DNA from 4 places in the Terribacillus sp. AE2B 122 genome. Region 1 is predicted to be linked to each of the others. Evidence: riboswitches for the same ligand, from Rfam matches in the RefSeq annotation. Region 1 holds a riboswitch; each other region holds the start of a gene.
The links. A riboswitch is a leader RNA that binds a small molecule or an ion and turns the genes downstream of it on or off. The one in region 1 is predicted to bind S-adenosylmethionine.
Positions count from the first base shown of each region.

Region 1 (3,970 bases):
AGGTATTTGTAACACTATATGAAAAGTTATTGGCAGAATACGATGCTATTATCAGCCTACATTGTACAGAAAATGTAAGCGGTACCGTCAATTCTGCACGTATAGCAAGGGATACAATCGAAGGGGCTAAGGAAAAAATCACTGTCATTGATACGAATACAGCTTCCATCGGAGTAGAAAATATCGTCATTAAAGTGTGTGAGCTCTTGGAGCAAGGTAAATCGTTGGATGAATTATTAGAGGTAATTGAATATTACCGTACACATGGACAGCTGTACCTTACGATTAATGACCTGACAACACTAGTACGTACTGGACGCATTTCGAAAACAGCTTCAAGGATCGGTAACTTATTGCATATTAAACCAATTATCGGTTTTAAGGATGCGAAATTAGAAGTTATGAGTAAAGTTCGTACCAAGAAACGTCTGTTAAAATGGATGCTGGAAAAATTACGACATGATATTGAGCAATCAGGAAAACAAGTTGTTCGTATTACACATGTGAATTCCATTGATCTTGCTACTGAGTTAAAGCATGCATTGGAAATATGCGGTGATAAGGTAGACATATTTATCAGCAATGAAATCAGTTCCGTTATGGCAATTCATTTTGGTCGAGGCGGAGTTGGGGCAAGCTGGATGCCTGCTAATTATTCTGTTTAGTAAACGGCTTGTGATATCAATCAGCTTCTGTGTCATATGCCATCTATTGAGAAACCTCGAACAATTTAATTGTTCGAGGTTTTCGTTTCTTTAAATAGCTCTTAGTTTTAATGCTACTTCGTTTCTGTACTCTTAAATATAGAAAATCCTATTTTAGAGAAAAGATAAAGAGTAAAGATGATTACTAAAATCCTGCCTATTACATATCCTTCTGTTACGTCTAAGTTATTTCTGTATAATAAATGACTATTAAAACAAAGATAAATTGCGATTAATAAAGGAATGGCGATAAACAATACAGCAATGGTACGTCTGGCTTCCCAACTCATCATACTCAGACCTTTCTATCTATTTTATATAAAATCAGGTAAATGCCTCTTATACATATCTAAAGCATTCTTGCTGCTTTCTAAAACCCGGATTGTCTTTACATTGGGTTTTGTGTAGATAATCGGATAATCTAACTCATCAAATTGTTCATTCATTCGAAATGCTAATTGCTCATCATGCAGAGAAAATTCTGATTGTATTCCGGGTTTATTTCCGCGTGCGTCAAGTCGTATCCACTTATTTAAGCTTTTAATATAAACCCCATTAAGAGCATGGATACAATAACCTTTGTCTGGTGTATCGAATAGGGTCAATCTTTGATAGCAAAAGCCTGTTGGAATATTTAATGACCTTAACATGGCTGCAAGCAAATTAGATTTTGCATAACAGATGCCTTCTTTGTATGTAAGTACTTCTGATGCCCTGCAAGTCACACGCTTGCTCTGAATATCCCATGAGTGCCCTATACTATCACGAACATAATGGAATACTACTCTAACTTTGTCTATTTCGGACATTCGAGATGAAATTAGCTCACTGATCTTGTCTCTGATCAGGGGATGTGAGAAATCAATTACATCTGATTCATCCAAATAGTCATTGTAAGATTGTGATTCTGGTATTAAATTCAAATATCTCCCTCCTGTAACTCATATGTATAAATATACCAGTAAAATCAATAGGAGGGTTCATGAATTTTAATTGTTCTAAGTCATTCTTATAAACATACATTAGTAGTTGTCTAAGCAATTTGCTCTTGTATGTCGATGTAACTTCTTATTCCTGAGTAACCCGATAAGTTATATTGACAATCTGATCTCTGTCTGATAAAATTTCTGAAAACTGTATATGTTTCTTATCTAGAGAGGTGGAGGGATATGGCCCTGTGAAACCTCAGCAGCAGGTCTGACAACAGATACTGTGCTAATTCCATCGGTTCATAGCCGGCAGATAAGATGAATAGAGGAAGCCTCTCGACGCATCTTGCACGAGAGGCTTTTGTATTTGTCCCGCTGCCTACAGAAAGGGGAAGGCAACATGTTTGAATTGATTCGAGAACTGTCCAAGTACAAAGGGTATAATCAGTCGTTTGTTTCACAGATCGTTGATAAGATTACACCGTTCGCGGATGAGATGCACTTTGACAGTCGGGGGAATCTTATTGTCCGTAAATATGGAGCAAAGTATTCGCCGAAAATCACCTTGCTGGCGGAGGTAAAGGAAGAGATTTATGTAGTGACGTCCATTACGGAATCAGGCGCGCTTGTAGCAGATGCGAATTATTTCTCGCTTACGTATGCTCAGGGGCAGACTGTTCAAGTGGAGGCAAAGAATGGATTAGTGCAGGGCGTGATTATGGCAGGTGAAGCAGAACAACATGCTGCTGTGATCGACATCGGTGCCAACTCGGAAAACGATGCGCGTGAGATGGGTGTGGAGCCTGGCAATCATGTGACGTTATTTGATGACTTCCTGTATCTTGGTGACGAAGTGAGTGGAAGAGTCGTCGGAAAAGGGTTGGATAACAAAGTGGCACCAGCAATTGCGATCAATCTTCTGCAGCAGTGGGATGCAACAGAAGGGGAAATCACCATTATTTTCTTTCCGTTTCATAATAAAAAGCAACTTACCTATCAGCTTGAAGGAGAAGCGGCCTTTTTTATCGGATCCGTCCCTCGTCAAAGAATTGCGCACAAAAGCCGAGGAGCCATCGAATTAGGAAGCGGAGTTGCGATCAAAGTGGCAGACAAAACAATTCCAATCAATCAGACATTGAAAAATCAGTTGGTCGATTTGGCCATTGCTCATGACATTCCATTTCAGTTGGAATTTCTATTTCGACATCGCTATAAAAAACTATCCACCAAGATTCCAGTGAGTGTCCTAAATATCCCGATCGAGCATCTTGACCAGACGACACAGGTCGTGTCAGTAAAGGACTTGGAGGACACGAATCAGCTAATACAGACTTATCTTTTACGAAGCAAGGAATTACAATTTTAGTTTGTGGTAAAAATCCCCATTACTGTTTAATTTCCAGTATACTGAAGCTAACAGTATAGAGGAGGCGGTTCAGTATGAAACAGACAAATGCAGCATACAAGTCGCAAAGCAGGAGTGCCATAGCAATCAGCTAAAGGGGAGCTTTTATTGAAGCAAGCACTATTGATTATTGATGCACAGCAAGCACTAATTGAGGGCGGAGCAGGAGAGAGACCTGTTTATCGCAAAGAGAACCTGATTGAACAAATTAACCTGGTCATCGGCAAGGCACAAACAGCAGACGCTGCTATTCTTTTCGTCCGTGATACAGATGTCGCGGAAGGACAAGGAACGGGATTCCAGATCCATCCAGGTATCCAAGTACCAAAAGAAGCACCTATCTTTAACAAGCAGGCTACAAATGCTTTCTATGGAACAGGTTTGCTTGAACATGTGAAAGAAGAGGGATTTACTCATCTTGTCATCATGGGCTGCGAGACCCAGCATTGTATTGACACGGCAGTTCGTACTGCCACCGTACAAGGCATGGATGTAACACTCGTAGCAGATGGTCATTCAACAGCTGGCTCTGATGTTCTGACAGCAGAGCAGATCATCCAGCATCACAATCAGATTCTGCACGGTCACTATAATGTGGATCATTTCTCAGTTGTGCGTCAGGCAGCAGAGGACCTGTTTAAAACGTCGCATGATACGTATCGCTAAGCTTATTGTTTAATGTTCGTAGACTTAAAAACCCTTCTGAATTTTATTTGGAAGGGTTTTTATATGTAGTTAATGCAAAACAGTTCCGTTAGATTTTTGTTAAATTAATTACGCTCCACTTTATTTGAATGATTTAATTATTTGAATTATGAAATTTATCCGTTACATTTCCTTACAAATCCAATGCATCCTCCACGCTATTTCGACATAATAAAAACATATTCCATCTTAAATACATCTTTTCAGGAGGTATTCTATTGGGCTTT
Region 1 is NZ_LR700949.1:39,377-43,346, forward strand. Features, by position in the region: gene AE2B122_RS16450 (DegV family protein) at 1-665, shown strand, start outside; gene AE2B122_RS16455 (transglutaminase family protein) at 1,019-1,627, opposite strand; SAM riboswitch class I at 1,849-1,953, shown strand; gene AE2B122_RS16460 (hypothetical protein) at 2,034-2,999, shown strand; gene AE2B122_RS16465 (cysteine hydrolase family protein) at 3,147-3,704, shown strand.

Region 2 (3,970 bases), on a different contig from region 1:
TGGACGATCAAACATGTACTTGATACCCATCTTCACGCGGACCATTTGTCCGGCGGACGGAGACTGGCAGAAGAAACAGGAGCGACATATTGGTTCCCTGCTGATGATGGAAAAGAAGCGACTTTCACCTTTTCTCCTTTACAAGATGGTATGACGATTCCATTCGGAAAAACGGAAGAAGGCATGCGCAGCATTGCCTCACCAGGTCATACAGAAGGAAGCATCAGTTTTGTCGTTGATGACACTTTCCTGCTGTCTGGAGATACGCTCTTTACCGAATCAATCGGCCGCCCAGATTTAGCCGGTCAAGCAGAACAATGGGTAAAGAATCTGCACAACACTTTATATGAAAAGTTTCCATTATTGTCGTTGGACTTGATTGTCCTTCCTTCCCATTTTTCCGAGCTGTCAGAGATCGAAACGGACGGTACAGTTCAAGCTCGTATGGAAGATTTATACAGAAAAAATCCCCGATTGCAGCTGCAGGATGTGAGCCAATTTGCTTCCTCCGTTTTGGATAGCATTCCTTCCCAGCAGCCGAATAGCTACCAGCTGATTCGGGAAGCCAATCAAGGAAAAGCCACCATTGATAGCACAGACGAAGCCGATATAGAATCCGGCCCAAATCGCTGCGCAGTGACAAGCTGACAGACAAAAGAGCCAGTCCCATATAGGACTGGCTCTTTCTTATGCTTTTGAAAAGATACCGAGCTTTTCGATTCGTTTTGCCGCTTCCAGCAATCTTTCCTCCGTATCCAATAAACCTGCGCGAACATATCCTTCTCCATATTCGCCAAAACCATTCCCCGGAGCAACTGCCACATGCGCCTTTTCCAGCAGCAAATCAGCGAATTCCTCAGAAGTAAATCCGTGCGGAACTGGCAGCCAAACGAAGAAAGTACCTTTTGGTTCGGGTACATCCCAACCGATAGCACGTAAATGGCCGATGAAAGCATCTCTTCTGCTTTCATACGTGCGGACGAGTTCTTCCACGCATGTCTGATCCGTTGTCAGAGCGTAAGCAGCCGCCTCTTGCATGCCGCCAAACAAACTTACATAAATATGATCCTGGATTAAATTGATGCTTTCAATCACAGAGGCATTACCAACTGCAAAAGCGATGCGCCAGCCGGCCATATTATACGTTTTGGATAAGGTGTACATTTCAATGCCAACTTCTTTGCTGCCTTCGGATTGCAGGAAGCTTTGTGGTTTTTCACCGTCAAAGCCTAGTGCACCATAAGCGAAATCATGCAGCACACAGATTTTATGTTTCTTTGCCAGTTCCACTGTTTTATCGAAGAACTTCTGATCCGCTGTTGCAGCAGTGGGATTGTTTGGATAGTTCAAGAACATCAGCTTTGCTTCTTCCAGATCACGAGCAGGAATAGCATCATAATCAGGCAGAAATTCATTTTCAGCGGTTAATGGCATGAACGATGTTCGTGCTTGCGCAAGTTCGATACCGGACATATAATCCGGATACCCCGGGTCCGGAAGCAGTGCCAAATCACCAGGATTCAGCAGACATTGGCTGATTTCCACCAAACCTGTTTTAGAGCCGAACATGATGGCCACTTCTGTTGCGGGATCCAATTTTACACCGTATTCCCGATCATAAAAGTCGCAAACTGCCTGCTTAAGAAAATCAAAGCCTCTGAATGGTGAATATTTATGATAAGCCGGATTATCGGAAGCTTCCTTCAGTTTCTCTACGATATGCTGCGGCGTCGGCAAATCAGGGTTTCCCTGTCCGAGCTTGATGATATCGTGCCCCTCTTTCTCCAGCAGACCTACCTTATGTACTAAGCCGGCAAAAAACTGTTCCGGCAGTCGTTTCAATGCATCCGAAAACGGAAAATCCATCTTACTCACTCTCCTGTTGTTTCACTCTTCTTATTCTGACTATTACCAATCTTGACAGTCTTGGAAATAGAATGCGATAATGAACAAATCATACATGAATCACACACTCTTATCAAGAGAAGGCGGAGGGAATTGGCCCTATGAAGCCCGGCAACCGGTGCATTTGCACACGGTGCTAAATCCAACAGCGAAACGCTGAGGGATAAGGGGACTAGACACCGCCTTTCCCTCTTCCATATTCGTCTGGAAGAGTTTTTTTATGTAAAAAATCAATGAGGTGACAACATGACCATCAACATAAAAGGCGCTCCGAATTATTACGTCTGTGAGGATAATATACTGGAAAGTCTTCCAGCAAGGCTTTCGGAATTGAATTGGACAAATGGTTTGCTTATTCACGGAAATGCTTCCTGGAAAGCGGCTTCCCCATTCTTGGATCCGATTGATTTGCCAGTAAAACGAGTCGCTTATAACGGCCAGTGCACACATGCAGAAGCAGCTAGATTAGCAAACATCGCAACAAACGAAGCTGCTCAATTCATAATCGGTGTCGGCGGCGGAAAAGTGTTAGATACTGCCAAAGCCGCTGCCAATGATGCAGGGCTGCCAGTCATTCTAATTCCGACAATCGTTTCTAACTGCTCCCCATGGGCTTCACTCAGCGTTTTTTATGATGAAGCAGGTAATTTTGTCGAATATACCGTATTCCCACGCAGTGCATTTATGCTGCTTGTTGAGCCGAAACTTTTGCTCACAACACCTGTACCTTATCTGATTGCCGGAATCGGAGATACATTGGCCAAATGGTACGAAGCAGATGCACTTACCGAAAATATGACGGATCAGCCGCTTGCTGTTCAGATATCCCGCAACGCAGCTAAGTTATGCCGGGATATCCTTATTGCCGAAGGAGATGCAGCTATTTGTTCTTTACAAAGTGAACGTACTGACAGTGCATTTACCCGGGTTGCAGAAACTATCATTATGGCTGGCGGTATGGTAGGAGGTTTCGGTGATGAATACGGCCGAATTGCTGGTGCACATTCCATTCACAATGGACTGACAAGACTTGCAGAAACACATGAGCAGCTGCACGGAAATAAAGTAGCTTACGGCATTCTTGTTCAGCTTGCATTGGAAGAGAAGTTTGACGAGATTCGCACTTTGCTTCCAATTTATCAAAAACTCGGATTACCAACAGTACTTAAAGAACTTGGCGTAAAAGAGGATTTGGACAAAGCGATGAAAATTGCTGCAGACGGCGCTGTCGCACCAGGTGAATCCATTCATTTCATGCATGTTTCCGATTCAGATCAAGTCGTGGACGCCATGCGAAGTGTCGAGACATTCGTTGCGGCGAATAAGGGAGTGACACAATGAAACTTGCCTTAATTCAGCATGATATCGTTTTTGGTGATCCGGAAGCCAATTACAGAACAGTGGAAGCATTAGTTAATGAGGCACAGGAAAATGCCGATGTCCTCGTGCTGCCGGAGCTTTGGACAACTGGCTACGACCTGTCTAGGCTTGAAAGCATAAGTGATGCAGAGGGAGAAACAACGAAGCGATTCATCAGCAGATTGGCTAAAACACACCAAAAATATATCGTCGCTGGTTCCATTGCCAAGCAGACCGAAACTGGTGTCTATAACACGATGCTTGTCTTCGGACCAGCTGGTGAGCTGCTACATGAATATGATAAAGCGCACTTATTCCGGTTGATGGATGAAGAGAAGTTTATGACCCAAGGCGACAAATCTGCTTCCTTTTCCATTGGAAATAAGCGAGCAGCTGGCGTCATCTGTTACGACATCCGTTTTCCCGAATTCATCCGCACGCATATGATTCACGATCAGCAAGTGCTCTTCGTTGTTGCCGAGTGGCCGAAAGCGCGACTGGATCACTGGCGTGCGCTTTTGCTCAGCCGGGCAATCGAAAACCAATGCTATGTAGTTGCTTGTAATCGGGCTGGAAGCGATCCTGCCAATGAATTCGCCGGGCATAGCATGATCATCGGGCCATGGGGAGAGGTCATTGCTGAAGCTGGCGAGGAAGCTACCATTCTGTATGGTGAAGCAGTCCTTGACCAAGTGGATGACGTTCG
Region 2 is NZ_LR700947.1:79,473-83,442, forward strand. Features, by position in the region: gene AE2B122_RS14360 (MBL fold metallo-hydrolase) at 1-648, shown strand, start outside; gene AE2B122_RS14365 (pyridoxal phosphate-dependent aminotransferase) at 688-1,866, opposite strand; SAM riboswitch class I at 1,973-2,075, shown strand; gene AE2B122_RS14370 (iron-containing alcohol dehydrogenase family protein) at 2,152-3,246, shown strand; gene AE2B122_RS14375 (carbon-nitrogen family hydrolase) at 3,243-3,970, shown strand, end outside.
Region 2: linked by a shared signal. The riboswitch ahead of AE2B122_RS14370 (iron-containing alcohol dehydrogenase family protein) and the one ahead of AE2B122_RS16460 (hypothetical protein) in region 1 are both predicted to bind S-adenosylmethionine.

Region 3 (3,970 bases), on a different contig from region 1:
AGGGGGAATGGCAGGCTGATCGTGTGGTGATTGCCAGCGGGGTTTGGAGTAATGCTCTGCTCCAGCGTTCAGGATTAGGAATGCGGATTTTTCCAGTGAAGGGTGAGTGCATTGCTGTTACGAATACACAAACTCCTCTTACATGCAGTTTATTCCATGATCAGCATTATATTGTCCCGCGGAACAACAACGAACTGATCATAGGTGCAACCAAGGTCAAGAATGATTGGAGTACCGAACCCACACTTGGCGGATTACAGACTGTCATGGAGAAAGCGAGGAAGATGCTGCCGAATGTGGATAAGATGCCGTTTCGCAGAAGCTGGGCAGGTCTCAGACCTCAGACATCAGATGGCAAGCCGCTAATTGGTGAACATCCGGAAATGAAGGGCTTGTATATTGCTGCTGGACATCAGCGCAATGGAATTCTGCTTGCTCCAGCTACGGGTAAGATGATTTGTGATTTGATAGGCAACAATGAGGTTCCGGAAGAATGGAAGGAAGCATTTCGTGTCGACAGATTGAACACTGGCGAGGAGGTGTTAATGTGAACATTCAGCTGAATGGCAGGCAGCAGGAATTATCCGCTGATATCAAGACTATAGCTCAGCTGCTGGCATCACTTTCCCTGGAAAAAAGAATTGTGATTGTCGAACTGAATAAAGAGATCATTAACAAGACTGCATATGCAGAACAGTCGATTAGAAATGGTGATAAAGTTGAGCTGATTCATTTTGTAGGAGGAGGATGAAGGATGTTACAGATTGCAGATAAGACTTTTACTTCCCGTTTATTATTAGGAACAGGCAAATACCCGTCATTTGAGGTGCAGGAAGAGGCAGTCAATATTTCGAAGGCAGAGATACTGACATTTGCTGTGAGGCGGATGGATATATTTGAGCCATCTCAGCCTAATTTTCTGGAACAGCTGGATTTGGAAAAGTACTCTTTAATGCCAAATACAGCAGGGGCAAAGACGGCAGAGGAGGCTGTCCGTATAGCCAAACTAGCCAAAGCTTCCGGGTTATGCGATATGGTGAAAGTGGAAGTGATCGGCTGTGATAGGACGTTGCTTCCAGATCCAGTCGAGACTTTGCGGGCTTCAGAAATGCTGTTGGATGAAGGCTTCATTGTTCTGCCTTACACGTCAGATGATGTTGTATTAGCTAAGCGACTCGTCGATCTGGGAGTGCATGCGATCATGCCGGGTGCATCGCCAATTGGGTCAGGGAAAGGAATCATCAATCCTTTTAACCTGCGTATAATCATTGAACAGAGCAGTGTACCAGTCATTGTCGATGCTGGTATTGGTTCACCTAAAGATGCTGCCTATGCAATGGAACTTGGGGCTGATGGTGTCTTGTTGAATACAGCTGTGTCCGGTGCTGCTGACCCTGTTCGTATGGCACATGCAATGAAGCTAGCCATTGAGGCAGGCCGATTAGGGTTCGAAGCAGGAAGAATTCCCGAAAAAGATTATGCAGTGGCAAGCAGCCCGAATGAAGGTTTGATTACCTGATGAAGGATCGTTATCAGAAACAGGAGCTGTTCATCGGCAAGGATGGGCAGGCGCAGGTAGAAAACAGTAAAATTGTCTTAATAGGGATGGGGGCATTAGGCTCTGCTTCCGCAGAGATGCTAGTACGTGCAGGTATCGGAGAATTGGTGCTTATTGATCGGGATTATGTTGAATTTCATAATCTTCAGCGTCAGCAGCTGTATACCGAGCAAGATGCTGCTTCCTATTTGCCGAAAGCTTTTGCAGCAAGGGAGCGATTACAGGCAATCAATCATCAAGTGACATTGCATACAGTGATCGAAAATGTTGACCACCATAATATCGAGCATCTGATTGAAGGTGCGGATGTAATTGTGGATGCTACAGATAATTTCGAGACACGTTTAATTGTCAATGATGCAGCATTGAAGCGTAGTATTCCTTACTTATATGGAGCGTGTGTAGGCAGCTATGGGATAACATACCCAGTGCTTGTAGATAAAGATACTCCATGTCTTCACTGTCTTCTGGAACAGCTTCCACAGCAAAGCGAAACTTGTGATACAGCGGGAATCATCAGTCCGATTGTCCAATGGGTGGCAGCGATGCAAGTCACACAAGCATTGCGAATCTTATGCGGTCAGGAAGTAAAGGCAGAACTGTGTGCGTTTGATATATGGACAGGTGATTATACGAAGGTGGACGTAAATAGCCTTCGCAATTCAAGCTGTTCCAGTTGCGGCACAAATGCAGAATTGCCTTTTTTGAATGGTTCCTCCCGGACGAGGCTTGATGTTCTTTGCGGCAGGGAGGCTGTCCATATCCGGCCTAGCGCCAATAAATCACTGGATTTGCCAGCTTTATCAGAAGAATGGGCAAATGCACTCGACCAGGTCACTGCCAATGAATACTTGCTTGCTTTTCAATACAAGGGTCATCGAATTGTGTTATTTTCTGATGGCAGGGCAATCATTCATGGTGTGGCCGATATAAGCCGAGCGCGTTCCCTTTATGAGAGTCTTGTCGGATAATGTTGTTTGAATTTTCAGTTGACTCTATATATTATTCATGCTAAACTCCTTCATAACAAATGAATACAAAACTCTTATCAAGAGCGGCGGAGGGACTGGCCCGATGATGCCCGGCAACCTGCAAGTGTAACTTTAACTTGTATAGGTGCTAATTCCTGTAGATGAGAGAAGACACAGTACGGTACATTCGTCTCCCTGTCCTCTCAGGGAGGCTTTTTTTTATGCAGAAAATCATTTAAGGAGGCAAAACAGATGACAGCAGTGAAGATAGGGTTGATTGGATATGGCACAGTAGGAAGTGCTGTAGGGAGGACGATCCGCTCCCATCAAGCGAATCTGCAGGCGATTTTTGGTAAGGAAGTACAAGTGGCAGGTGTCTTGGTGCGGGAGAAGCAGAAGTATGAACAGCAAGTAACGGACGCATTGCTGACAGACGATGCAGCGGAGCTCTTCTCAATATCTGACCTCGATGTAATCATCGAAGCAAGTGTCGGCATTGAGCCAGCCTTCAGCTACCTGACTGAAGCGATCCATCATGGCTGTCATATCATCACGGCAAATAAAGAACTGATTGCTTCCCGGGGTGCAGAGCTCAAACGCTTGGCTAAGAAGAAAGGCGTGCGGCTGGAATATGAAGCTGCAGTCGCAGGTGGCGTGCCGGTGATTGGGACGCTGAAACAGCTTCTGCATATCAACCATGTCGTTAAAGTAGAGGCAATTTTGAATGGCACATCCAATTTTATTCTGACGGAAATGTCCGATAAGGGACTACCGTTTGAGGAAGCGCTGCAGCTTGCGCAGGAAGCAGGATTTGCAGAAGCTGATCCCGCCAATGACGTTGATGGCTGGGACGCGTTTTATAAACTGATGGTGTTAAGTGATTTGTTGTTCGAGGCTCAGCCGGACTGGGAGAAAGTTACACGAAAGGGAATCCGCTCAGTTTCCTCACAGGATATCCAAGCTGCTGGAGAACAAGGTTGGAAAATCAAACATGTTGCTACGCTTGAAAATGCGGGCGGAGAAGTGACTGCATCTGTCGAACCAGTCATTTTATCTGCTGCACATCCTTTGTACAGCGTGGATGGAGTAGATAATGCTGTATGTGTGGAAGGTGACCTAGTTGGCAAGCTGAAGCTTCAAGGGCCAGGTGCTGGGGCATTGCCGACTGCAAGCGCCATCGTTGAGGACTTGGCGAATCTTGTCCACCAGCGGAAGGAAATAGAAGTAAAGCGGGTAATCAAATTCACGGAGAAGCGCGAGGCAGTTCCTTTCGTTCACTTGCCGTCTGGTGAGACCATTCTTCTGCACGGAGAAAACGTTGAATCTGATAGCCATTATTATAGAGTTGCCGCTAGAAAACCGGCTAAAGCAGAAGCTTAATACAGGAGGAGAGTTCGGATGACAATCGTATTTCTAAACGGAAGCTTGAATCCTGCATCTA
Region 3 is NZ_LR700950.1:71,108-75,077, forward strand. Features, by position in the region: gene thiO (glycine oxidase ThiO) at 1-551, shown strand, start outside; gene thiS (sulfur carrier protein ThiS) at 548-751, shown strand; gene AE2B122_RS17310 (thiazole synthase) at 755-1,519, shown strand; gene AE2B122_RS17315 (ThiF family adenylyltransferase) at 1,519-2,529, shown strand; SAM riboswitch class I at 2,601-2,697, shown strand; gene AE2B122_RS17320 (homoserine dehydrogenase) at 2,782-3,909, shown strand; gene AE2B122_RS17325 (NADPH-dependent FMN reductase) at 3,928-3,970, shown strand, end outside.
Region 3: linked by a shared signal. The riboswitch ahead of AE2B122_RS17320 (homoserine dehydrogenase) and the one ahead of AE2B122_RS16460 (hypothetical protein) in region 1 are both predicted to bind S-adenosylmethionine.

Region 4 (3,970 bases), on a different contig from region 1:
TTCCAAGTACGTCCGCCAAAAATAATGCATCAAACTGGCCACGCTCCAATATTTGCGCAAGATCTGTCCAATACTCCAAATCTTTGTAGCGATGTGCCTGATCGTCAGGATGTGTCCATAACCCCGGTGATTGATGTCCAACGCAATTCATATCAAAAGCATTCAAATAGATCCGTTTGTTCGTCATTTAGAAAATCCTCCTTTAGTTATCTAACAGCAAGTTCTTCTGTAGCATGTACTTGTGCTTTCGAAGCAGGGGCAAGAAATGGCGTTAACAGAAAACTAAGTGCATACAAAATGGCAAATCCCCAGACCACACCAACAATTCCTAAGTAATTGTTCAGTACCCCGACAAGCACCGGACCAAGAAACTGACTGGCTCCTGCACCTAAATTAAGTACAGAGATCGCTGCCCCGCGGTTGGCAGGAGCAAGCGTCGGTAATATAGCAGACAGCGGAACAAAAGCTGCAATTGCGGCACCGAAAAGAATTGCGTTCAGTACAAGCAGCGGAATGTTTGCTCCGAATGCTGCCGGAATGTAGTAGTAAAGCAAAGAACAAACAGCTGCTCCCACACAGCCAAACCAACGGACTACCTTAACCCAGCCAATTCGGTCACCTATCATCCCAAATAACACACCAGCTGCCATATTGCTGACGGACTGAATCGCCCAAAGCTGAAGCCACTGACTCGTTGAAATATTTAGGAAACTCGTAAAAAAACCTGGCATTACAACTACGAAACCATACCATCCTGCTGTATTAATTGTACGAAGGAGACCGCCAGCAGCAACGCGCGGACTCTCCCAAAGAATCGTGATTCCTTTTAGCGCCTCCGCCCACTTATTTTCTGAAGTTTGATCTTGAATCCTGACTCCCTGGCGATCTTTGTCGTCTACTAATGCAACACCTAGAATTCCACCTAAGATAATCCAAATAAGTGAACTCCAAAGCGTTGCCATTTCACCAATGTACGGAAGCAGAATACTCGGATAATACGAGCCAAGAAAACCGATACCGCCAGCAAACATAAAGAAGAACCATCCCATTGCTGTTGCAAGCTTTTGCTTTTCTGTACGGTAAGCAATCCACACAATAAAAGCGAAAGCAAACAGCGGGTAGCCAAAACCGCGCAAACCGTACATGATCACCATCATAGAAAAGCTTTCCAAGTAAAGACCCAGATAAAGAAAGCCGATTTCAAAAACAACCCATGTCACCAGCCCGATCAGCATCGTCCTTCGCGGTCCTATGACTTCCCCAAGCACACCAGCAAGCCAAGAAGCCAGTGTGAGTACGATTCCGTAAGCACTGAACATAATTGCTGACTGATTGGTAGTGAATCCTATGTCGACAACATACTTAGACAGAAATGCCTGTTCAATGCCGTCCCCAGTCATGAACAACAAAATTGCCAGCAGCCCGCCAATGACTTGAATCGGAATACCAAATAATGTTTTCTTTGCTCCCATCACTTTCCTCCTTTACTTCACGGCACTGGCAGCATGATTACGGCGAATAGATTCAACAAGCTGATTCGCCTGCCTGTTAATTCTTACACCGGTTTCTTCGTCCGCCACTGGCTGATTTGGGTTCTCTTTATTGATATGGTGATCGCATAAATATACTCCCTGTAAAGGCTCTCCTTTTAGATTCGCGATTAGCGGCTTTAATGCATAATCTATCGCAAGCAAATGTGCCGGGCTGCCGCCTGTCATGATCGGAAGTACCGGCTTATTCTTAAACGCGTCCTGAGGCAGTAGATCAAGTAAAGCTTTTAATACGCCGGTATAAGCTGCTTTGTATACAGGTGAAGCAATAATTAATCCTTTGGCACTGCTGACGGTTTGACCTGCTTCCACAATAGCCGGACTGTCGAATCTTGCATAAATCAGATCCTCCGCAGCAAAATCGGTAACGCTGATCTCCTTCACAGAATAGCCTTGGGCTTCCGCCAGTTTCCCTGCATAATTTGCTGCCAGCTGCGATCTTGAATGTTTGGATGGACTGCCTGTTAGAATGATAATGTCTGTCATTTGTCAATTCTCCTTTTTTTGTAGTAGAGTGACTAAACGAAAAAAAGCTCTCTTTTCCGAAGAAAAGAGAGCTTGAGATAATCGCCCGCACTCTTATCTTCCAAGAAATTAATCTTGCTGGATTTAGCACCTTTCTGACATAATCAGAGGTTGCTGAAGCTTCATCGGGCCAGTCCCTCGGCTTCTCTTGATAAGAACTATATGAAATTGTTTACAATGATACGTGCGTTACTAATAAATGTCAACAGGAATTGTCTGAATTTTTTAACACAGTACTTTTTTCTTACAGATTATTTTTAACTTAAACTGTTCCGTTTGCTTCTCATGTGATCATAGTCCCTGCATGGCATACATTTCATTCTGTTTTAGCTACATATCTAGGTGAACCTCTCCAAAGCTCTGTCGGAAGTTAACTTTACTCAAGAATTCAGCATCAACGAAGCATATGTTTTCAGAGTTTACTATACCTGCTGACATTCAATAGGATACCGACAGAGCTAAGCGTAAGCGTAAGTGAAGATCCACCGTAGCTTAAAAACGGCAACGTAATACCAGTAACTGGAATCAAGCCTATAACAACACTGATATTGATCATGCACTGGATAGCAATCATACCAGTGATACCTAATGCCAGCAGACTACTGAAGCCATCAGGCGCCCGAAGCGCAACTTGTATGCCTCGCCACAGAAACAACAGGAAGAGAAGCATAACACCTGCGCCGCCGATGAACCCGAGCTCCTCTGCTAGAATGGCAAAGATGAAATCCGTCTGCGGCTCTGGCAGGTAGAAGAATTTTTGCAGACTATTGCCTAACCCCAGCCCCATTAACCCGCCAGGTCCAATCGCATATAGGGATTGGATGATCTGGAATCCTTCCCCTAACGGATCTTCCCAAGGATCCAGAAAAGCTGTGATACGCTGAATTCGATATGGCGCAGACAAGATGAGCGCCGCGAAAGCACCTAGCCCTAAAATACCTAGACCAACGAAGTGTGAGATTCTGGCTCCGCTCACTAAAATCATCACCATACAGGTAAGTACAAGTACTACACCAGTTCCCAGATCCGGCTGGAGCATGATCATACCGAAAGCTGTAAAAACGAGTAAGAGCGAGGGCAGGAATCCTTGTCTCAAGGAAGTTATATATTTCTGCTTAGCCGAAAGATAGACAGCTAAATAGATGATCAAGCCCAGCTTCGTAAATTCAGAAGGCTGGATACTGAAGGCCCCTACCCCTATCCAGCTCCTTGCACCACCACGGACCAATCCGACACCCGGAATCAAGACGGCAATGAGCAAAACAAAGCAAATCAAAAGTAAAACCTTCGCATATTTCCGCCAAATCTCATAATGCAACCTGGAAATGACCAGCATAGCTCCTAAACCAACACCGGCGAACAATAGCTGCCGCTTGGCAAAAAAGAAGCTATCGTCAAATTTATATTCCGCCCATACAGCAGAAGCACTATACACCATGATGATACCGATTGTCAGTAGGCCTCCGATAGAGAAGAGCAATAGCCAGTCCGTCTTCGGAAGATTAGATTTACGCAAAGAAAAACCCCATTTCCTTGGATTGGAATTGGGGGTCCGCATGCAGCGAAGCGGCTGAGCAGGACAAGCCCCTACTCTAAGGTATGCACCGCTTCAACAAACATGTCTCCTCTTTCTTCAAATGTACGGTACTGATCCCAGCTTGCACAAGCTGGAGACAGCATAATCACATCGCCGCTTTCAGAGATGCGATAAGCAATTTCAGCTGCCTCTTTGACATCCTTCGCATGTTCGATAAGCTCGATTCCAGCCATATAAGCAGTCTCTCGCAATTTTTCAGCTGTTTCACCAAAGACGATCAATGCTTTCACATGTTCCATGAACGGAACAAGTGTTTCAAACGTATTTCCGCGATCTAAACCGCCTGCAAGCAGAATGA
Region 4 is NZ_LR700942.1:972,030-975,999, forward strand. Features, by position in the region: gene AE2B122_RS04935 (LLM class flavin-dependent oxidoreductase) at 1-187, opposite strand, end outside; gene AE2B122_RS04940 (MFS transporter) at 207-1,472, opposite strand; gene ssuE (NADPH-dependent FMN reductase) at 1,485-2,036, opposite strand; SAM riboswitch class I at 2,127-2,233, opposite strand; gene spoVE (stage V sporulation protein E) at 2,488-3,591, opposite strand; gene murD (UDP-N-acetylmuramoyl-L-alanine--D-glutamate ligase) at 3,663-3,970, opposite strand, start outside.
Region 4: linked by a shared signal. The riboswitch ahead of ssuE (NADPH-dependent FMN reductase) and the one ahead of AE2B122_RS16460 (hypothetical protein) in region 1 are both predicted to bind S-adenosylmethionine.